DNA from 2 places in the Burkholderia mayonis genome. Region 1 is predicted to be linked to the other one. Evidence: predicted binding sites of a transcription regulator. Region 1 holds the regulator's gene; the other holds the start of a gene.

Region 1 (11,285 bases):
CGACGCGTCGGGCGGCGCACTTCGCCCGCCGACGCGCCGCGCGCGGCGGACGTCAGGCGAGCGGCCGCCCGGCGCCCGCGCGCCGGGTACGGATCAAGATATCAGTAACGATAGTGATCCGGCTTGAACGGGCCCGCCTTCGGCACGCCGATGTACGACGCCTGATCGTCGGACAGCTCGGAGAGCTGCGCGCCGATGCGCGCGAGGTGCAGGCGCGCGACCTTCTCGTCGAGATGCTTCGGCAGCACGTACACCTTGTTCTCGTACTGCTCGCCGCGCACGAACAGCTCGATCTGCGCGAGCGTCTGGTTCGCGAACGAGTTCGACATCACGAACGACGGGTGGCCGGTCGCGCAGCCGAGGTTCACGAGGCGGCCTTCCGCCAGCAGGATCACGCGCTTGCCGTCCGGGAAGATGATGTGGTCGACCTGCGGCTTGATGTTTTCCCACTGGTACTGGCGGGTCGACGCGACGTCGATTTCCGAATCGAAGTGGCCGATGTTGCAGACGATCGCGTTGTGGCGCATCGCCTTCATGTGATCGTGGCCGATCACGTGGAAATTGCCGGTCGCCGTCACGAAGATGTCTGCCTTGTCGGCCGCGTATTCCATCGTCACGACGCGGTAGCCTTCCATCGCCGCCTGCAGTGCGCAGATCGGATCGATTTCCGTGATCCACACGGTAGCTCCAAGGCCGCGCAGCGATTGCGCGCAGCCCTTGCCCACGTCGCCGTAGCCCGCGACCACCGCAACCTTGCCCGCGATCATCACGTCGGTCGCGCGCTTGATGCCGTCGACGAGCGACTCGCGGCAGCCGTACAGGTTGTCGAACTTCGACTTCGTCACCGAATCGTTCACGTTGAACGCCGGGAACGGCAGGCGGCCGTCCTTTTCCATCTGATACAGGCGGTGCACGCCCGTCGTCGTCTCTTCGGTGACGCCCTTGATGTGCGCGAGGCGCTTCGAGTACCAGTTCGCGTCGATGTCGAGGTGGCGCGCGATCGACTTGAAGAGCGCGACTTCTTCCTCGTTGGTCGGCTTGGCGATCGCCGAGCGGTCCTGCTCGGCCTTCGCGCCGAGGATGAGGAGCAGCGTCGCATCGCCGCCGTCGTCGAGGATCATGTTCGCGAACTCGCCGTTCGGCCATTCGAAGATGCGGTGCGAGAACTCCCAGTATTCGTCGAGCGACTCGCCCTTGAACGCGAAGACGGGCGTGCCGGCTTCGACGATCGCGGCCGCCGCGTGATCCTGCGTCGAGAAGATGTTGCACGACGCCCAGCGGACGTCGGCGCCGAGCGCCTTCAGCGTCTCGATCAGCACGCCCGTCTGGATCGTCATGTGCAGCGAACCCGCGATGCGCGCGCCCTTGAGCGGCTGCTGCGCCTTGTATTCGTCGCGGATCTGCACGAGGCCGGGCATCTCGGTCTCGGCGATGTTCAGCTCCTTGCGGCCCCAGCCGGCAAGCGCGATATCGGCGACGACGTAATCTTGCGAGGAATTGGAATCGATGACAGCGGCGTTCATCACGCCCTCCTTTCTAAAAAAGTTCTAGAAAATTGTGACGTGAGCGCCGTTCAAGTAAGCGGCCGGCATCGGCAGGAACGATCGCCGCTACGCGACGATACTGCGCCGACACACCGCTCGGTTGACCATTTCCGAGCCTGGCGGGCGGGGCCCGTCGCAACGCTCCTCGGAAACGAGGTGGGATTGTAGCAAATCGAGACGAAATTTTCCTATCGGGCGGGCCGGCCGCTCGCGCGCGGCATTTCGTCCGGCTTCGTCGGCGCGCTTTCCCGTTTCGCGCCCGATCGTCGCACGGACGGCTCAGCTCTCCGTGCCGACCCACGTCTGCTCGCGCAGCTTCGCGCGTAGCCGCGCGACCGCCTGGCTGTGCAGCTGGCATACGCGCGACTCGCTCACTTCGAGCACCGCGCCGATCTCGCGCAGGTTCAGGCCGCGCTCGTAGTACAGCGACATCAGCAGCTTCTCGCGCTCGGGCAGGTGCTCGATCGCATCGACGAGCGCGCTGCGCAGATGACCGTCGAGCAGCGCGGACAGCGGATCGGCGTGGTCGGCGCGGTAGCGGTCGAGGAACGGCTCGTCGTCGGCCGAGCGGTCGAAATCCTCGTAATAGACAAGCTGGCTGCCGTGCAGATCCTGCAGCATCGACTGGTATTCGCCGAGCGGCATCTGCAGATGCGCGGCGACCTCCGTTTCGTTCGCCGAGCGGCCGAGCCGCTGCTCGACCTGGTGAACCGCGTGCTCGACTTCGCGCGATGTCTTGCGCAGGCTGCGCGGCAGCCAGTCGTTGCTGCGCAGCTCGTCGAGCATCGCGCCGCGGATCCGCTGCGTCGCGTAGGTCTCGAACTGCGCGCCCTGATCTTCCTTGTAACGGCTCGCCGCGTCGAGCAGGCCGATCATGCCGGCCTGGATCAGATCGTCGAGGTCCACGCTCGCCGGCATCTTCGCGACGAGCTGCAGGCCGAGACGACGCACGAGCGGCGCGTATTGCGTCAGCACTTCGTCCTGGGAAATCTTGCCTTGAGCGTTATACATCGTGCCCTCTCTTCGTCGTGGCGTTCAGGCGGCATGAGCCGCACCCCGTTCAAACGCCGAACTTCCCGTCCGGACCCGGCCGACGCCCGGACCCGGGCGCATCGGCCAATACAGCAGATCGGCAGCGATCTGCCGGTAATCGCGCGCCGCCGCCGCCGACGGAAACGCGTCCACCACCGTGTGCGCGAGCCCGCGCGCGCGCTCGATCAGCGTATCGGCGGCGACGCATCCGGCGTCCGACAGCGACACCCGCAGATAGCGGCTCGCGACGCCCGCGAGGTTCTCGTACGCGGCCTTCGCGTCGGCGGCGCTCTGCACGTGATTCGTCAGCACGCGGAACTGCGCGAGCGCATGCGCGTAATGCAGCCGCTTCATGCACGCGTACGCCTCGGTGATCGCCGACGCCGACACGCGCGTGACGACGAGCACGTCGTGCGCGTCGCGCGCGAGCGCCGACAGCGCGCCGTTCGCGTCGAGCTGCGCGTCGATCAGCACGATGTCCGCCGCGCCGTCGCCGAGCGTCGCGAGCTGCGTCTCGCTGTAGCCGCCGCGCGCGAGCCGCGACGCCTCGCATATCGCGAATCCGAGCTCGTGCCGCACCGGCTCGCCGCCGCGCAACCACGAGCCGCACAGCGTCGCCGAGATCGAGCGGACGTTCGCGCGCTCGTCGACGACGAGCACGTCCTTGCCGAGCGCGGTCAGCGCCGCGGCGAGATTCGCGACCGTCGACGTGCAGCCGACGCCCGACGGTCCGCCCGTCACCGCGACGACGCGCGACGCGCGTCCGGCGAGCAGGCGCCGCAATCCTTCGGCCTGGTCGGTGATGCGTTTATCCAAAGCGGACCTCGTGCAGTTCGTTGCCTGCGCGCACGCTCAACGCGGACAGCATCGCCGGAAGATCGTCGTCGTGCGGCACGAACGGCGAATCCTCGCGCGGCGCGCAGAACGCGCTCTTCAGCAGGAATTTCTTCGTCGCGACGTACAGGTTCTCGGGTACTTTCTGGCCGGTCGACACGTAGTGCACCGGCAGCTTGTAGCGGATCACCGTGTCGAGCACGCCGCCCAGGTTGCTCGCCTCGTCGAGCTTCGTCAGGATGCAGCCCGCGAGATCGGGCAGGGCCGCTTTAGGCTGGCCGGCCGCGCTGCGGTACGCCTGCACGACTTCGTTCAGCGTGTCGCCGTGGCTCGTCGCGTTCAGCAGCAGCAGGCGCTGCACCGGCGTGTCCGCGCCGTGCAGCATCGCGATCTGGTCGGACACCGTGCGGTCGCGCTGGCTCATGCCGATCGTGTCGATCAGCACCATGTGCTTGTTGCGCAGCTCGGCGAGCGCGAGCTGCAGATCGCCGCCATCCTTCACCGCGTGCACCGGCACGCCGAGAATCTTGCCGAAGATGCGCAGTTGCTCGTGGCCGCCGATCCGGTAGCTGTCCGTCGTCAAGAGCGCGACCTTGCTCGCGCCGAAGCGCATCACGCAGCGCGCCGCGAGCTTCGCGGTCGTCGTTGTCTTGCCGACGCCCGTCGGCCCCATCAGCGCGAACACGCCGCCGCGCTCCATCAGCGCGTCCTCGCTGTCGAGCACGGGCAGGTTTGCCGCGAGCACCGTGTGCGCCCAGTCGGCCGCCGCGTCGAGCGTGTCGTAGCCTCCGCCTTCCGGCAGGTTGTCGACGACCATCCGCACGAGCTGCGCGGAGAAGCCCGCCGCGAACAGATATTTGGTCAGCGCGCCGTGCACCGGATTGCGGCGCTGGCGCTCGTTCCACATCAGGCCCGCGAACTGTTCTTCCATCAGCTCGCGCAGCGAGCCGAGCTCCTGCATCACCGTGTCGTTGACGATGCGCTCGATGCGCGCCTTCACCGCGTCCGCGACGACGGTCGCCGTGTCTTCAGGCAGGCGCAGCGCCGCGGCCCCCGACGTTGACGCATCGTCGGCCGGCAGCCGGCGCACGGTGTTGCGCACGATGTCGCGCGCCCATTCGGGCGGCTCGTCGGCGGCCGCGCGCTCGCGCGGCGCATGCGGGGCAGCCGTCGCCGCGCGCGGACGCGCGACGAGTTCCTCGTGCTGCTTCGTCAGCCGCTTCGCATGCTCGACGAGCCACGGTGCAGGCTCGGACGGCGCAGAGGCCGGCTGCGCGACGGCGGCCGGCGCATCGTCGTCGGCTGCCGCATCGACGCTCGCGCCGAACACCGACGAGAACACGTCGGGGATGCCGCCCGCCGCGTAAGGATTCGCGGCGGCGCGCAGCGCCGACGCGTTCGCCGAAGGAAAGATGACCGAGGCGGCGGGCGACGCGAACGACGGCGCTGAAGACGGATACAGCGCCGGCTGGCGCAGCGCTTGCGGCTGCGGCTGGGCCGCGCCGTGTGCGGCTTCGGCGGCCGCGCGCTGCGTCGAGATTTCGGCGAGCTCGGCGGCGGGCAGCGCGACGATCTCGACACGACCGTCGTCGAGCGTCCGGTTGGACAGTACCGCCGCGTCGGCGCCCATCGCTTCGCGCACGAGGCGCAGCGCGTCGCGGCTCGTCGGGCCAATGAATTTGCGAATGTTCAAGCGGTACCCCCGATGACGTTAACGACCTTGATCGTGCGCGTGTCCGGCACTTCGGCGTAGGACAGCACTTTCAATTGCGGCAGGCTGCGCCGCAGGAAACGCGCGAGCATCGCGCGCAGCGCGTGCTGGACGAGCAGCACGGGCGGCAGCCCCATGTTCTGTTGACGCAGCATCGCGTCTTGCGTGCCGATGAGCAGCGTGTGCGCGAGGCCCGGCTCGAGGCCAGGATTCGCGCCGGTGGCGAGCGCCTGCGACAGCACGCGCTCGAGATTCGCGTCGAGTCCCATCACCTGCATCTCGCCCACGCCCGGATACCACTGCTGAGTGATCGCGCGGCCAAGCGCGAGACGCACGGCGGCCGTGAGCTCGTACGGATCGGTGATGCGGCCCGCCTGCTCGGACACGGCCTCGATGATCGTGCGCATGTCGCGTATCGGCACGCCCTCGTCGAGCAGGTTCTGCAGCACCTTCTGCAGCGTGGTGAGCGAGATCGTCTTCGGCACGAGGTCCTCGACGAGCGACGGCGCATCCTTGCCGGTCCGCTCGATGAGCGCCTGCACTTCCTGGCGGCCGAGCAGCTCGGCCGCGTGCTGGACGACGAGGTGATTGAGGTGCGTCGCGACGACCGTGCTCGCGTCGACGACCGTGTAGCCGTACACCTGCGCCTGCTCGCGCAACGACGTGTCGATCCAGACGGCAGGCAGCCCGAACGCCGGGTCCTGCGTCGGCGCGCCCGGCAGCGCGGCCGTCACCTGGCCCGGATTGATCGCGAGCCACTGACCCGGGTACGCTTCGCCGACGCCGACCTCGACGCCCTTCAGCGCGATCCGGTAAGCGTTCGGACGCAGCTCGAGGTTGTCGCGGATATGGATGACGGGCGGCAGGAAGCCGATTTCCTGCGCGAACTTCTTGCGGATGCTCTTGATCCGCTTGAGCAGTTCGCCGTCGGTGTTCTTGTCGACGAGCGGAATCAGCCGATAGCCGACTTCGAGGCCGAGCGGATCGATGAGCGTGACGTCTTCCCAAGTCGCTTCGTGGCTGTCGGCCGGCAGCGCTGCCGGCGGCGCGATCTCGGCGACCATGCCCGCCGCCTTCCTCGCGGCTTCGCGCTTCGTCAACGTCCGCGACAGCCAGATCGCGCCGGCGCCGAGCAGCAGGAACGCGAAGTGCGGCATGTTCGGGATGAGGCCCATCAGCACGATGATCGAGCCCGTGATCATCAAGACGCGCGGGTTCGTGAAGAGCTGCGTCGTGAGCTGCGTGCCGATGTCCTCGTCGGTCGCGACGCGCGACACGATCACGCCCGCCGCGGTCGAGATCACGAGCGACGGGATCTGCGCGACGAGGCCGTCGCCGATCGTGAGCAGCGTGTAGTTCTTGCCCGCCGCGGCGAAGCTCATGTCGTGCTGGAGCATCCCGACGATCAGGCCGCCGATCACGTTGATCGCCATGATGATGAGGCCCGCGATCGCGTCGCCGCGCACGAACTTCGACGCGCCGTCCATCGACCCGTAGAACTCCGCTTCCTGCGCGACCGCCTGGCGGCGCTTCTTCGCCTGCTCTTCGTTGATGAGGCCGGCGTTGAGGTCGGCGTCGATCGCCATCTGCTTGCCGGGCATCGCGTCGAGCGTGAAGCGCGCGGACACTTCGGCGATCCGGCCCGCGCCCTTCGTGATCACCATGAAGTTGATGATCATCAGGATCACGAACACGACGATGCCGACTGCGAAGTTGCCGCCGACGAGGAAGTGGCCGAACGCCTCGATCACCTGGCCGGCCGCGTCGGGGCCCGTGTGGCCTTCGAGCAGCACGACGCGCGTCGACGCGACGTTCAGCGACAGGCGCAAGAGCGTCGAGAACAGCAGCACGCTCGGGAATGCGGCGAAGTCGAGCGGCTTCATCGTGTACATGCTGACGAGCAGCACCATCACCGACAGCGCGATGTTGAACGTGAAGAACAGATCGAGCAGCAGCGGCGGCAGCGGCAGGATCATCATCCCGAGAATCATGCAGATGAGGATCGGGCCCGCGAGCGCGCGCAGGTTCGCGCCGTCGAGAAGCTGCGCGCGCTTGCCGAGGAAACCGGCCGGCATGTTCATGCGGCGCCTCCGGCGGCGTGACGGCCAAGCACGTCGTCAGCCTCTTCCTGCTCGTCTTCCGGCGCGACGTGCTTGCCCTTGTCGAGCTCGGCGGGCACCTCGAGATCGACGGGCGTCTCGGGCGCGATCCCGCCTTCGGCGCGGAAGCGCTTCAGCTGATACACCCACGCGAGCACTTCGGCGACGGCCGAATACAGCGTGCCCGGAATCTCGCGTTCGAGATCGACGTTGTGATAGAGCGCGCGAGCGAGCGGCGGCGCTTCGAGGAGCGGCACGTGGTGCTCGGCCGCGAGCTCGCGGATCCGCGCGGCGACGAGGTTCACGCCCTTCGCGACGACCTTCGGCGCGCGCATCTCGCCGTCCGTGTACTTGAGCGCGACCGCGAAGTGCGTCGGGTTCGTGACGACGACGTCGGCCGTCGGCACGTTCGCCATCATCCGGCGGCGCGCCATCGCGCGCTGCTGTTGGCGAATCCGGCCCTTCACATGTGGATCGCCTTCGTTCTCGCGGTGTTCGCGCTTCACTTCTTCCTTCGTCATGCGCAGCTTCTTGTTGTACTGCCAGAGTTGATACGGCACGTCGAGGCCCGCGACGACGAGCATTCCCGCGACCGTCATCCCGCAGCACACGGCGACGAGATGCAGCGCGTCGGCGAGCGCCGCGTGGAGCGGCTGCGTCGCGAGGCCGAGCAATTCGTCCTTGCTGCGCCAGATCGCGATGCCGCCGATCCCGCCGACGACGAGCGTCTTCGCGATCGACATCCCGAGCTGGATCGGCCCTTGAATCGAGAAAATGCGGCCGAGGCCCGTGATCGGATTCAGGCGCTCGAACTTCAGCTCGAACGTCTTCGTCGACACGAGCCAGCCGCCGAGCGCCATCGGCGCGGCGAGCGCCGCGACGCCCGTCAGCGCGAGCAAGGGCGCGAGCGCGTAGAGACCTTCGAGGCTCAGGCTGCCCGCGTGCGACAGCATCCGATGGGTGTCGAACGCGGTTGCGCGGTCGAACGAGAACGCCGCGTGCAGCATCGTGCGCAGATGCTCGCTGATCGGGCCGGACAGGAGCCACGCGCCGTAGAAGCCCGCCGACAGCAGCGCGAACGAAGCCAGCTCGCGCGAGCGCGCGACCTGCCCCTCCTCGCGCGCCTTCTCGCGGCGCTTGGGCGTCGCGGCTTCTGTCCGTTCGAGATCGCTGTCCTCTGCCACGAGGGCCTCCATGCGGGCGCGGCGGGATGCCGCTTTTCAGTGACACCGATTATTCCCGCGGCGGTCAACGGGCGATCGGTCGAGGAAAGCGGGGAAACGGGGGTATTTCTCGGAATCGGTTGCGGCGTTGAAGGGCGGGCGTTAAGCGGGTTTTGGGGGCGGGATCGGCGGCGGGCGACCCTTGCAGCCAACGTCTTCATGCTTGCCGCGCGCGCCGCCGAAACGGGCCCGCCCGCTGGAAAACGCCGACGCGGTCTCGAAGGGCGTGTTTGCGGCGAGCCCGGCGCTCGGCGCCTATGCTCGAGCGCCCGCGCCCGCCCGCCGCTCACCGCAACGCGCGCGACGCGAGCGCGTCGGCCGCGAAGACGCCCGACAGCATCGATGTCGTCACGCCGAAGCCCGGATATGTCGTCTGGCCGGCGAGATACAGCCCGTCGATCGGCATCGCGTGTGGAAACTGCTGATCCGGCCGCGCGGCGGGCGACAGCCCGTAAAGCGCGCCTTCGTACAGGCCGAGCCGCTCCGCATGACCCCGCGGGCTCGTCACGCGCAGCGTCGCGATGTCGAGCCGGTGCCGGCCCGCGAGCGCGTCGATCCAGGGCTGCGCGGCCGCCGTCTTCGCGGCGTCGGTCCACGCGTCGAGCGGCGTGTGCGCGTCGACGGCCGCGAACATCTCGACAATGCTGCCGCCCGGCGGCGCGAGCCCGGGCAGCGTGACCGTCGGCACCGTGTAGTTGAACCAACGCACGCCGTCCGGCTGCGGCGACAGCATCGCCCGCTGGTCGCCCGCGGGCGGCAGATGGTTGACCGAATACGCGACGGGCTCGATCCGGTTGCGCAGCCCGAGCTGGATGCCGAGCACGCGATGCGACAAAGGCGCGCGGGCGACGCGGCGCAACATCGCTCGCGGCGCGTCGGCAGCCTCGACGAGGCGCGCGAACGTCGCCATCCCGCTCACGGTCGACACGACCGCATCCGCGTCGATCTGCTTGCCCGACGCGAGCGTGAGCCCGCGCACGCGGCCGCCCGCGACGCGAATCCGCATGACCGCCGCCCCCGTGTGCACCTGTCCGCCGTGCGCAACGAACGCGTCCGCGAGCGCGCGCGGAATCGCGCCCATCCCGCCTTCGGGCAAATACAGGCCGTCGTCGAGGAGCGCGATCAATCCGACGATCTGCGAGACAGGCGTGCGCTCGGCGGGCAGCCCCGTGTACAGCGTGACCGCGGCGAGCGCCGCGCGCGCGTCCGGATCGGAGAAATCGCGCGCGAGCTCGGCCGCGAGCGTGCCGCGCAGCTTCGGCAGATGACGCCAAGTCTTCGCGAGGAAATGCGGCAGCGACCGCGGCCGGATCAGCAGATCGTCGACGAAGACCTGCAGCAGCGGCCGCCATTTGTCGACGCAGCGCGCAATCTCCGCCCGCAGCACCGCGCTGCGCTCGGCGCCTTGCGCACCGTCGACGAACGCCGCACCGCGCGCGCCGAGCGTCACACGCGTGCCGTCCGGCAGCCACGACGCCTGCGGCACCGTGATCGGCCGCAGCGGCGCGCATGCCGCGCGATCGAGCCCGAGCCGCGCGAACGCGTGATCGAGCAGGCGCGGCAGCGCGACGAACAGCGCGCCGTCGTTGAAGCGAAAGCCGTCGACGTCGGTCGTCGATGCGCATCCGCCCACCACGTCGCGTGCCTCGTAAAGCCGCACATCGCAGCCCCGGCGCGCGAGCTCGACGCCCGCCGCAAGGCCCGCCACGCCGCCGCCGACGATCGCGACACGCGTCACACCGATTGGCTTCATTCCGTGTCTCCGCTGCGGAGAAGCCCGTATTGTCGTCGAAAGGCGGCGAACGCGAAGGACCGACGGCAGCGAAACGGCAGGCGGGCGCTCAGCCGGCCGCGGCCCGCTGCAGCGCCGCGAGGTCGATTTTCTTCATCTGCATCAGCGCCTGCATCGTGCGCGACGCCTTCGACGGATCGGCGCCCGTCAGCAGTTCCGGCAGTTGCGCGGGCACGATCTGCCACGACAGCCCGAAGCGGTCCTTGAGCCAGCCGCACTGCTGCGCGCTCTCGTCGCCGCCCTCGGACAGCCGGCGCCAGTAGTAATCGATCTCGTCCTGCGTTGCGCAGTTGACGACGAACGACACGGCCGGATTGAACTGGAACGCGGGGCCGCCGTTCAGCGCGACAAAGCTCTGGCCGTCGAGCTCGAAGGCGACCGTCATCACGGTGCCCTCGCCCTGCCCGGACGCCTGCGCGCCCTCGCTGCCGTAGCGGGCGACGCGCGTGATCTTTGCGTCGTCGAACACCGATACGTAGAACGTCGCGGCTTCCTCGGCGTTGCCGTCGAACCACAGGAAGGGGGTGATGCGCTGCACACGTGCCGCCATGACGTCTCTCCTCGTGAGTCTTCCTCTGCGGAACAACCTGACGATGATAGGCGCTCGCGGCGCGTGCGGCCGCGCATCTTTCGTAGTGCTCCATGCAAAAGGGCGCGATTTCTCGCGCCCTTTGTCGTCAGTGTGCGGCGCGCCGGCGCCCGGAGCCCCGGATGCCGGCGCGCGCCGCCCGTTGCGTCAGAATGCGATATATGGGGCCGGCCCGCCGCTGCCGCTCTGGTCCACCCCGAAGTACAGCGTCTTGCCGAAGAAGTGCGGCAGGCCGAAGTCGAGCATCCGTGTGTCGCCGAACGGACCGCCCAGGTTCGGCACCGCGGACTTGTACGACGAGAACAGCGAGTTCGCGTTGGCGATCGAGATCGACGGCGACGCCTGCGCGCCGTTCAGGCCGATGACGGTGGCCGTCGTCGACTGCGTGGTCGATGGGCAGTAGAACGACGAGTTGTTGCTGCAAACGGGCAGCGTGACGGCCGTACTGCCGCCCGTGTCGA
Region 2 (11,285 bases), 450 kb from region 1:
CCTCTTGCGCCTGCATTTCGGCGATCTGCGAAATGGACTCGGGCGGATTCGTTGCCGATACGTCACGTCGAGGTTTCATCGCGTGCCTCGCTTGTTCGGAGCCGGAACCGCACCGGTGGAAACGACATCCGTCTTTACGCCGGTGTGCAATGCGTGCAGCGATTCCAGCAGCGCCAGTTTGGCTTCCAAGACCATCTGCTGAGCTTTCGCGCGCGCTTCCTTGCGCATGTCGGCGACGGCGGCGTGCGGGTTCGTGAATTCAGCCGGTACGTCGGCCGGCGTGATGGACGGCGCGACGCCGGAAGGGGCACGCACGCTTAGCCGCTCGGCCGCCGCTTGCGAGTCTTCCGGCCGTTCGGATGCGTTCGAAATCGGTATCTTTGGAATGCTCACGATACGTTCTCCTGTTCTGCGATTGCGGTTTCCGTCACGGCGGGCGCAAGCGCCGCCGGCACGGCGGGTCTCGCGCCGAAGTCGTTCAGTGAAATCACGCCGCTGCCGCTCAACTGCAATTCGGCACGCAATTGAGCGGACTCGACGGGGAACAGACAGGTCGCGCCATCCTGGCCCATCGTGCCGCTGTCGGGCTGGTGGGCGGCCAGAAACGACTGTGCCGCGTGCATGAAGAGCTCGACGATGCGCTTGGCCGCTTCGCCGGTCTCGCCCTTGTAGGCGGTGTGCTGAACGATCTGCTGGGCGCCTTGCGACAGCCTCGCAAAGCCCACCATTCGGCCTTGAGCGAGCCAGTTGCGCACGGTCTGCGCGACGTCGGACGGACCTGCCAGGCCCTGCACCTGCGGACAGTCCAGTGCGCCGAAAAGAATCGGCAGCAGCGCTTCCGAGGCGTCCGTAGCCGCGGCTTCGCGTCGCTCGGGCGTGGCGGCGCTGCTGTTCAGTTGTTCCGCGTAGTCGAGGTAGAAGCGGTAGAAGTCGCAGAATTCGAGCACGGTGCGCGCCTGCTTCAACGCGAACGATGCGGCCTCCTGCTGCAGCGGCTGTTGCCGTGCGCCCTGCGGCAGGTGCATCAGGTTCGTGACCGCCAGGCTGTCGTCGAAGCCGAGAGCCTGGAACAGTGGCGCCGACTTGACGCCCAACTGCGCGAGGAAGCTGACGCCCGCGGCCAGCTCGTCGCGGGTGACGAGACCGTGTTCCGAGAGGACCTTCGCCACTTGCGCGGCCACGACGGAAGAGCCGTCGCCGCTCTCGGCGCGCGCGAGGATGTTCAAGTCAGCTAGGCTCAGCGTCATGAGCTTGACCGGGCTGATCGTCAGCCCGAGCTGCGGCAGCAGCGTGTAGCGCGACGCGTGCAGCCCTTGCTGGACCGTGGCGATCAGCTCCGTCTCGTCCGCGAAGTCGTAGCGCGCCGACGGCGCGGTGGCGGCCCAGACCAGCCACTCTATGCCGCCGTCGACGAACGCGAGCGCGAGCCGTCCGATGTCGGACAGCGCGTTGGGCAGCGGTATCAGCTTGCCGGCAACGGATACGGTCATGGCGATGCTCCTTGATCGGACTGCGGGGGCTTACGGGTTCGCTTCAGCCGGCCGGGAATCCCTTGAGCACGTTCGCGGCGACCGAGCCGATCTTCGCGTAGTCGTCGGTTGCGGACTTCATCATTTCCTGCGCCTGGGTGAGCGCCGTCGCGTATTGCGGCTTGCCGGTGGCGAGAAGCTGCGCCATCGCCACGCCGGCCGCCGTCGTCGCGATCGTGGTGATGTTGCGCAGCGCGTCGGTCGCGTCCTGCACCGCGAGCGCGGTCGATTGGGCGACCGACTGATAGGCCTTGCCCGCACCGCTCGTCAACACCACCTGCGGACTCATCGTCGCGAGCTGGCTCTGGTTGATCACGTCGATGACTTGAGAGTTGACCTTCGAGGGATCCATGACATTTCCTTCGGTGGAGTGGGTGTGTCAGCAGGCAGCGCGAAATCCTTCAGTTCTTGCCGCTCGGTCCGCCGTGGTTCGGCGTGCCGCCGCCCGGCTTCGACAGCGCGGCCGTGACCGATTGCGCGAACTGGTCCAGCGCATACTCGGCGTCGCCCGCGTCCTTCACGGCCGTGTCGGCCGAGGCCTTCAGCTCGTCGAGGGCGGCCTTGGCTTCGCCGAAGGCCGTCTCGCTTTCCTTGACGGCGGCCTCCACGACGGAGGCCGGCGACATTGATTCGTCGGGACCCGGCAGCGGATGCACGTCGGGCGGCGGCGTCGGCTCGGGCGGCGGAGGCGGCGGCGGGACCGGGAACGGTACGGCGAGGATCTTCGCGCACGCGGCCGTCAGCGCGGCCGAATTGATCATGCCTGCGCTTTGCTGGCGACTCACTGCGTTGTGCATGGCCATGCCGAGCGTTTCCAGCAAGACGGCGTCGAGCATGCCGAACGCCTGTGATGGCGATTGGCCGGTCGTCAGCGTGACGACGTTGCTGACGGCGTCGACGATTTGACTGTTGACGGAGCTGTCATCGGTACTCATGACGGTTAGCTTCCCTGTTGGCTTCCCTTTGCGATGATCAATGCGAGTACCTGAGTCGTGGCCGCGTCGGCGATGACCTGGCCTCGCTGCTGATTGGCGACGGCATTGCTCATCGCGATGCCGATGCTGTCGGCCATCGCGAGATAGGTCATTGCCATCGCGACTGCGGCCGTTTGGCCCACGGCGAGCGCTGGCATTGCATCGACCGGATCAGCGGGATACCCGATGGCTGGCGTGCGTGGCGCCCGCGTGCCCCAGTGTCTCGGCCGCGGGCGTCAAGCGCGGTTATCTCAGGCCGAGAATCTCCGCGGTGGCAGCGCCCGTGGTGCCTGTTTCCACCGTCAGCAGCGTGGACACGGCCTGCGTGGTGGATGCCTGCATCGTCACGTACGATTGCTGCTGATTGTTGGTGGCGTTGTGGGCGGCGTTCGACAGCGCCTGGCTCGTTGCCACATACAGGTTGCCCATCGCGACGGATGGCGCGTCGCCCAGCACTTTCGTGTTGACTTGCGAGACCGAATCGGTGATCTGGCTGTTGACTGAAGTGGGAAATGCCATGATTCATGCTCCTAAATGTTTGGATGACAGGTGGGGGTCGGTGATCAACGCATGAGCCCTCAGCCGAGGATTTTCTTGGTCGCCATTGCCGTACTGCCGGTATCCAACGAGTACAGCAGCGCGACACCCATCGTGGTCGCAGCCTGTGCCGTGACGTACATCTGTTGTTGCGCCAGCGTCGCGTTGTGCGCAGCGTTGGCCAACGCCTGCGCCGTGGCCTGGTACAGGTTGCCCATCGCAATGGACGGAGACACCCCCAGCACCTGGGTGTTCGCCTGCGTCACCGAATCGGTGATCTGGTTGTTGACGGCAGTGGGAAAGGCCATGTGTTCAACTCCTTGGGGTCAACTGTTTCCGGCGATCCTCAGGTGCCGAGGATCTTGGTGGTGGCGATCCCGGTCGTGGCCGTGTCGAGCGAATACAGCGTCGCGACGCCCATCGTGGTGGCGGCTTGCGCCGTGACGTAGCTCTGTTGCTGCGCGTAGGTCGCGTTGTGCGCCGCGTTGGCCAAGGCTTGCGCCGTGGCCTGGTACAGGTTGCCCATCGCGATGGCCGGCGCGTCGCCCAGCACTTTGGTGTTGGCCTGCGTGACGGAATCGGTGATCTGGTCATTGACGCTGGTCGGAAAAGCCATGTCGGGCTCCTCAATGAATTAGGCTTGGGCGGTCAGCTGCCGAGGCCGCGAACGCCGGTGCTCAGGATGTCCTTGGTCGACACGCCCGTGGCGGCGGTGTCGAGCGAGTACAGCGTCGCGACGCCCATCGTGGTGGCGGCCTGGGTCGTGACGTAGCTTTGCTGCTGCGCGTTGGTGGCGTTGTGGGCGGTATTGGCAAGTGCTTGCGCCGTGGCCTGATAGAGGTTGCCCATCGCGATCGCCGGCGCGTCGCCCAATACCTTGGTATTGGCCTGCGTGACGGAATCGGTGATCTGGTCATTGACGCTGGTCGGGAATGCCATGGTGGCTCCTTGATAAATGTAAGACTGCCTTTCGGCGGGATGTTCTTCCGGTACGAACCCTGCGCTGTGTGGTAGGGCCGTGAAAACATCGTAGGAAAGCAATGACGAGCGCGATTGGCGCAGCCGATGGAAAACACGGAGCCGAATCGCGGAAACCGTTGTAATCAGCCAAAACGGACTGCCCATGCGGATCAGCGATTTCGCTGCATGGGGGGCCAGCGCCTTTGCGGAACGAAACGCGGCATACGGAAAAAACACCGATTTGCGGTGGAATTTCCGATTGGATCCTGGGGAACGGAGCGTGCGACGCCGGACCGGTAAGCTGTCTCGAGTGTTTTCCTCGATTGCCGCCGAGGCGGACGCGCATCTCGGCAAGGCAATGCGGCTTTGCGGGAAAGAAAGCGAGGCAACGCGGCTATATACCGGACTTACGATTTGCGAGGGGGGAGGCGGCTTGCTGGCCGGATTCGACGTGAACACAGCGCTTGATCGAATTCATGCTTGCAGCGCACAGACGGACGACGAAGGGGCCGCGATGCCGCACAAACACAAAGGGGAAATGAGAAGGGCGGGCTGGAGCGCGAACCCGAACCCGGACTCGGAACAATCGGGCTAATGATGCACGGGATATTGGACCGGGCAGCCATCCACGAGCAGTTTGCCGTGCTCGAGAAGGTGATCTTTAAGTGTCTTGGGCGGTGAACTGATCCGCCACCTAGGGGACGAGAAGGGCGAACCGAAGTGAGCGGGCGGCGCAAACAGCTGCAACGGCAGCTGCCACGAACGGATTACGGTCGAATACGACTTGGCACGCTTCCGAGCTCACGTTGATCAAGAAACGCGCTTGTATGTTTAACCCAGACAGGCCCTAGCGCGCGGCCGCGACGCGTCCGTCCGGTCCGTAGAAGCCGTTGCGCTGCGGCGCGGCGCGCAGCACGGACAGCGTTCGTTCGTTATAGTCCATCCGGATGCGGATCAGCATCCCGTTGATCGCATTCGCGTGGCGCGCGCGTTCTGCCGATTGTTGCAGCAACTGCCAGCCGTTCGCGAGACGCGCGTCGTTTTCGGCCGCGCGATCCATGCCCGTCTTGCCGGCCGGCAGGCCGAGCGACGCGAGCAGCGTGTCGCGCTGGCGTTCGAGGTGCGCGAGCTTCTCGATCAGCTCGGATTTCCTGTCGACGATGCCCGGCAGCGCCTCGAGCGGCGACGCCGTCGTCAGCGCCTTTTCCTCGTAGGCGAGCAGGGACGCGAACGCTTCGACCGTCGCGTGCTCGTCGTTGACCGTGGCCAGCAGTTCGTCTCTCATCTCGTTTGGCTCGACATGCCGGCGCGCGGACCGTCCGCGCGCCGTGCTTCGCGTTTCTTCGTCCGGCCGCGAAGCCGGTTCAGCTGTTGCCCGCCTGCGGCGGCTGCTTCAGCAGTTCGCGGGCGGTCTGCAGGATGCCGTCGGCGATCTTGCCGGTGTCGATCGACAGTGTGCCGTTCTTGATCGCGTCCCGAATCGCCTCGACCTGGGCGGTATCGATGTCGGCGCTGCCCGATGCGGCCAGGCTGCGCAGCGTCGACGACAGGCCAGACAGGCTCACGTTCGCGTCTCCGCCCGTCGGCGCGCCCGCGGCGCTGGCGGGCGTCCGGGCCGAGGCCGGCTGGCCGGCTTGCGTGCGAGCCGCGCCCGCACTGGCGTTCGACAGCGTGCGGGCGTTCGAAGTAGTGGTGGAATCGACTTTCACGATGGTGTTTCCTGTACGGGTTTGACCACGATAACGGCAAGGCCGGCCCGAACTTTAGCACCCGTTTTTCGGTAAATCCCTGAATCAACGAAAGTTTGCAATCTTAGAGGGGGATCTCGACTGTCGCGGCGTCCTTGACGATCGCCGTGACGATCTGGCCCGCGGCCATGCGCACCCGTACCTGCTGGCCGGGCGCTGCGTTGTTGAGCACGCTGCCCTCGGCCGAAATCGTGAACCCCTGCCCCGACGCGACGACCCGCACCGTCTGGCCGATCGATACCGACGCCGCGCTCTTCAGGAGATCCCGGCGCAGCGGCAGCCCGGCCGCGACCCGCGTGAGCGCGGTCGCGCCGACCGCCTGGGTCGGATCGGTGATCACGGCGAGCGGCAGCATCGTCAGATCGCCGTCGCGCGCGACGAGGTCGGCCGCCGAGAGCGCCTCGCCGGGCGAGATCTGGCGCGCGGCGACGTAATAGGTCGCTTGGACGGCGAGCTTCGCCTGCAGATAGATCGTCCACGGACGCTCGCCCGCGCAGCGCACGCCGACCGTCGTGCGGCCCCAGAGGCGCGCGCCCGACGGCAGGAACGGCTCGAGCGTCGTACACGCGGCGAGGCCGCGCGGGAACGCGGGCGCGACGGTGATGGCGGTCTTGCCGGGCAGGCCCGCCGCCTGCTGTTGAAGAAACGCGAGCGCGGCGCGGCGGATCGTTTCGCCGTCCTGCTGGCCGGCCGGGACCGGAGCGGAGGCTGTCGCATTGGCGGAGGCGGCCGGCGCGGCGGTCGTCTGCGCGCCAGGGGCGTTCGTTGCGGGCGCGGCCGCGCGAATCGGCGCGGGACGGGCGGGCAGCGCGCTTGGCGCGGGCTCCGTGCGGAACGAGACGGGGATCATGCCGCTTTGTGCGGCGGCCTGGGCGCGCTGAGCCCGCCACGGCTGGGCGGCCGCCCGTGCGTTCGCGGGCGGGCCGGTGGGCACGGCCGCATCCTGCGCGACGACCGTCGCGACCTGCTGCGCGTTGGCCGGCGCGCGCGATGCAGCGACCGCGCGGAATGCGGGATTGACGTCGGCAGCAACGCTTGCCGCCGGATTGCTCCGGTTCGCGGTGACGGGCGCGGTCGCGCCGGCCGGATTGTTCCATCGGGCGCTCGTCGGCGCGGCGCTTGCGGGAAGATTCGATCCTGCCGTCGCCGATGCGGGATTCACCTGACCGTTCCACCCGCCTCGCGGGGCGGCCGCGATCGCTGGCCGCTTCCATCCGATCGCGGGCGATGCCGCAATCCGGCCGTTCGATGCGGGCGGACCCGGTTCGATCACGATCTGGCCGTTGCTCTGCTCGGCTGCCGTCGGGGCGTAGGCTGGATCGCTCGACCCGGCCCCCGGCGGCGCGCCGGCTCGGCCGTTCCATGCGGCGGCCGCCTGCGCGGCGGCCTGAGCGTTCCGCCCGCCCACGCGTGCCGTATTGCTGCCCGATCCGTTCCATCCGACGGCGGCCGGCGTGCTCGCTCCCGCTGCATTGGCGCCGCGCGCGTTCGCCGCATTCGCGTTCGCGAGCGCCGTTTCGGCCGATTCGCCGCGGCCCGGAATCACGATCATCCCGCCGTCGCCCGCCTGCTGCGCGAGCGCGGCGCACGTCCAGCCCGCCAGCGCGAGCGCCACGGCAAAGCGCGCGCGCGTTGCGCGGCTTGCGTCTGTCGTCATCGCGCCCTCCTCGAAACCGTTTGGTACGGGGTTGCATTCTAGGGATGGGCGCCCGCCGGCAAACCGCGAATAGAGGGGCCCTTTGCCGGTTATTCGCCCGATTGCCCGTTGCGTCGCCCGCCTACCATGCGTCCCATGGGAAAAAGCCTCTTTGGCCGTCCATGGTCAGCCGCCCGCGGTTCGCGGTCGACCGCCGGCGGCGAAAGAGCAGCGCATCTTCAGACGGAGACTCGCAGATGCTGGACAAACTCGATGCCGAATTCGCATTCGGCCGCCAGGCGCTCGACGTGCGCACGTATCGGCAGGAACTGCTGTCGTCGAACATCGCGAACGCCGATACGCCGGGCTACCGCGCGCGCGACGTCGACTTCTCGTCGACGCTCGCCCGTGCGCTGAAGCAGGACGGCGCGCGCTCCGCCGGCAACGCGGCGCAGCTTCCGCTCGCGCAGCCGGCCGGCGTGACGAGCGGGATGTCGATGGCGACGACGTCGGGCTCGCACATGGCGGGCAACGTGAAGCTGATCCCGACGGGCGGCCCGAGCGACGACTACGGCCGCGCGCAGTACCGGATCCCGCAGCAGCCGGCGCTCGACGGCAACACCGTCGATCTCGACACCGAGCGCGTGCAGTTCGCCGACAACGCGGTGCACTACCAGGCCGGGATGACGGTGATGACGCAGCAGATCAAGACGATGATCGCCGCGATCACGTCGAATTCGAGTTCGTGACGCGCCGCTTCGGCGCGTTTCCCGCGTGCCGCGCGCGTCACGGGAAACGTTTGAATGGGCGCGCAACGCGATAAGGAGTACGCATGCCTTCGTTGATGAACATTTTCGACGTCGCGGGTTCCGCGATGTCGGCCCAGTCGCAACGTCTGAACGTGACGGCGTCGAACCTCGCGAACGCCGACAGCGTGACGGGTCCCGACGGCAAGCCCTACAAGGCGAAGCAGGTGGTGTTCGCGACCGCGCCGATGGGCCGCGCGCGCACCGCGTCCGGCCAGGGCGTCGGCGGCGTGCAGGTGACCAAGGTGATCGACGATCCGTCGCCGATGAAGACGACCTACGACCCGTCGAACCCGGCCGCCGACCAGAACGGCTACGTGACGATGCCGAACGTCGATCCGGTGCAGGAGATGGTCAACATGATTTCCGCGTCGCGTTCATATCAGGCGAACGTCGAGACGCTCAACACCGCGAAGCAACTGATGCTGAAGACGCTGACGATCGGCAGCTGACGCGCCCTTTTCCATCGACTGAAAACACGCATAGCAGAGGAAGGCGAATCGGAATGACATCCTCCTTGACCACCATCGGCGGCAGCGGCACGACCGTGAACACGCTGCCGTTCGACACGATGAGCTCGAACAGCCAGTCGTCGAACACGACGGGCGCGAGCACGACGAGCGGTACGACCGGCACCAGCAGCTCGAACGCGAACATCAACGTCGCGAGCTCGCTGTCGACCACGTCGGCGAGCGATCTGCAGACGACGTTCCTCAAGCTGCTCGTCACGCAGTTGCAGAACCAGGATCCGACGAGCCCCGTCGACAGCTCGCAGATGACGTCGCAGCTCGCGCAGATCAACACGGTGAGCGGCATCGCGCAGTTGAACACGTCGCTCACGTCGCTGTCGTCGCAGCTCACGGCCGGCCAGCAGACGCAGGCGGCGATGTTGATCGGCTCGAACGTGCTGGCGCCGGGCAACACCGTACCTGTCAAGAGCGGCGCGGCGTCGCCGTTCGGCGTGCAGCTGACGAGCGCCGTGTCGAACCTGACGATCACCGTGAAGAACTCGTCAGGCGTCGTCGTCAACACGATCAACGCGGGCGCGCAGTCGGCGGGCACCGTGCCGTTCAACTGGACGCCGACCGACACGGCCGGCAACAAGCTGCCCGACGGCACCTACACGATCAGCGCGAGCTACACCGACACGTCCGGCCAGCAGTACGCGCCGACGACGCTGTCGTCCGCGCAGGTGCTGAGCGTCGTCAAGCAGGCCGACGGCACGCCGGGGCTCGTGCTGTCGAACGGATCGACGGTCGGCTTCAGCCAGGTCGCATCGATCTTCCCGAACACCACGACGAGCGCGTCGAACGGCAGCGCCTCGTCTTCCACCAACTGATCCAGCTTCTTCGCCACGGAGACCGAGATGGGCTATCAACAAGGTTTGAGCGGTTTGGCAGGCGCGTCGAGCGACCTCGACGTGATCGGCAACAACATCGCGAACGCGAACACGGTGGGCTTCAAGGGAAGCACCGCGCAGTTTTCCGACATGTATGCGAATTCGGTCGCGTCGGCTGTCAACAATCCGATCGGCATCGGCACGATGCTCGCATCGGTGCAGCAGCAGTTCAGCCAGGGCACGATCGCGTCGAGCACTTCGTCGCTGAACGTCGCGATCAACGGCAACGGCTTCTTCCAGATGTCGAACAACGGCGTCGTCACGTACTCGCGCGACGGCACGTTCCAGCGCGACAAGAACGGCTACATCGTCAACTCGCAGGGCCTGAACCTGATGGGCTACGCGGCCGACTCGAACGGCGTGATCAACAGCGCGGCGACCGTGCCGCTGCAGGCGCCGACGACCAACATCGCGCCGACCGCGACGACCAAGATCACCGGCCAGTTCAACCTGAACTCGCAGGACCCGGTGCCCGCGACGACGCCGTTCAACTATTCCGATCCGACGAGCTACAACTACACGACGTCGGTGCAGGCGTTCGATTCGCTTGGCGGCTCGCAGAACGTCAACCTGTACTTCGTGAAGAGCTCGACGACGGGCCAGTGGGAAGCGTACGCGGGCCCGTCGGGCCAGACGCCGACCGATCTCGGCTCGGTCAGCTTCAACACGGCGGGCACGATCACGGGCACGTCGACGCCGGCCGGTGCGCCGACGACGAACGTCGGTCAGTTCTCGTTCTCGATTCCGACGACGACGGGCGCGGCGAACCCGCAGAATCTGACGCTCGACCTGACGGGCACCACGCAGTACGGCGGCAAGAACGGCATCAACAACCTCGCGCAGAACGGATTCGCGAGCGGCGTGCTGACGACGTTCTCGATCGGCGCGGACGGCAAGCTGACCGGCAACTACTCGAACGGCCAGACGTCGACGCTCGGGCAGATCGTGCTCGCGAACTTCAACAATCCGAACGGCCTCGTGAGCGTCGGCAACAACCAGTACGTCGAGACGGCCACGTCGGGTGTGCCGCAGATCTCGGTGCCCGGCAGCACGAACCACGGGACGCTGCAGGGCAGCGCGCTCGAAAACTCGAACGTCGACCTGACGAGCCAGCTCGTGAATCTGATCACCGCGCAGCGCAACTACCAGGCGAACGCGCAGACGATCAAGACGCAGCAGACCGTCGACCAGACGCTCATCAACCTGTAAGCGGCCTTCGCGGACAACAGCCAGCCATGGACCGACTGATCTATACGGCGATGACGGGCGCGACGCAGTCGCTCGAGCAACAGTCCGTCGTCGCGAACAATCTCGCGAACACGTCGACGACGGGGTTCCGCGCACAGCTCGCGACGTTTCGTGCGGTGCCGATGAACTTCGACGACGGCAGCGGCAACGTCGATCCGTCGACGACCCGCACCTACACGCTGTCGTCGACGCCCGGCGCGGACTTCACGCCGGGCCCGATCGAGCGCACGGGCAATCCGCTCGATGTCGCGGTTCAGGGGCCGGGCTGGCTGTCGGTGATGCTGCCGGACGGCTCCGAGGCGTACACGCGCGCGGGCAACCTGCACGTCGACCAGAACGGGCAGCTCGTGACCGCGAACGACCTGCCCGTCGTCGGCAACGGCGGCCCGCTCGCCGTGCCGCCGAACGCGCAGCTGACGATCGGCCAGGACGGCACCGTGTCGGCGCT

What was found. Region 1 encodes FliA, which starts transcription of late flagellar genes. Its sites were predicted from a motif close to CTAAAGTTTNNNNNNNNNNNGCCGNTA; they were not measured.
Region 2: flgM (flagellar biosynthesis anti-sigma factor FlgM) is a predicted target of FliA. The motif match lies at 5,741-5,767, and genes of this name have one in related genera.

The regions. Positions count from the first base shown of each region.
Region 1 is NZ_CP013386.1:238,273-249,557, reverse strand. It holds gene ahcY (adenosylhomocysteinase) at 102-1,523, opposite strand; S-adenosyl-L-homocysteine riboswitch at 1,558-1,697, opposite strand; gene WS70_RS01255 (RNA polymerase sigma factor FliA) at 1,824-2,555, opposite strand; gene WS70_RS01250 (MinD/ParA family ATP-binding protein) at 2,580-3,392, opposite strand; gene flhF (flagellar biosynthesis protein FlhF) at 3,385-5,103, opposite strand; gene flhA (flagellar biosynthesis protein FlhA) at 5,100-7,202, opposite strand; gene flhB (flagellar biosynthesis protein FlhB) at 7,199-8,404, opposite strand; gene WS70_RS01230 (phytoene desaturase family protein) at 8,730-10,196, opposite strand; gene WS70_RS01225 (VOC family protein) at 10,285-10,785, opposite strand; gene WS70_RS01220 (DUF3443 domain-containing protein) at 10,972-11,285, opposite strand, start outside.
Region 2 is NZ_CP013386.1:3,630,414-3,641,698, reverse strand. It holds gene WS70_RS17610 (hypothetical protein) at 1-16, opposite strand, end outside; gene WS70_RS17605 (hypothetical protein) at 76-393, opposite strand; gene WS70_RS17600 (hypothetical protein) at 390-1,490, opposite strand; gene WS70_RS17595 (hypothetical protein) at 1,534-1,881, opposite strand; gene WS70_RS17590 (RebB family R body protein) at 1,931-2,464, opposite strand; gene WS70_RS17585 (RebB family R body protein) at 2,470-2,622, opposite strand; gene WS70_RS17580 (RebB family R body protein) at 2,750-3,022, opposite strand; gene WS70_RS17575 (RebB family R body protein) at 3,082-3,348, opposite strand; gene WS70_RS17570 (RebB family R body protein) at 3,387-3,656, opposite strand; gene WS70_RS17565 (RebB family R body protein) at 3,689-3,979, opposite strand; gene WS70_RS32970 (hypothetical protein) at 4,164-4,595, shown strand; gene WS70_RS17555 (flagella synthesis protein FlgN) at 4,848-5,285, opposite strand; gene flgM (flagellar biosynthesis anti-sigma factor FlgM) at 5,365-5,709, opposite strand; gene flgA (flagellar basal body P-ring formation chaperone FlgA) at 5,813-7,405, opposite strand; gene flgB (flagellar basal body rod protein FlgB) at 7,642-8,133, shown strand; gene flgC (flagellar basal body rod protein FlgC) at 8,217-8,642, shown strand; gene flgD (flagellar hook assembly protein FlgD) at 8,696-9,529, shown strand; gene flgE (flagellar hook protein FlgE) at 9,557-10,798, shown strand; gene flgF (flagellar basal-body rod protein FlgF) at 10,825-11,285, shown strand, end outside.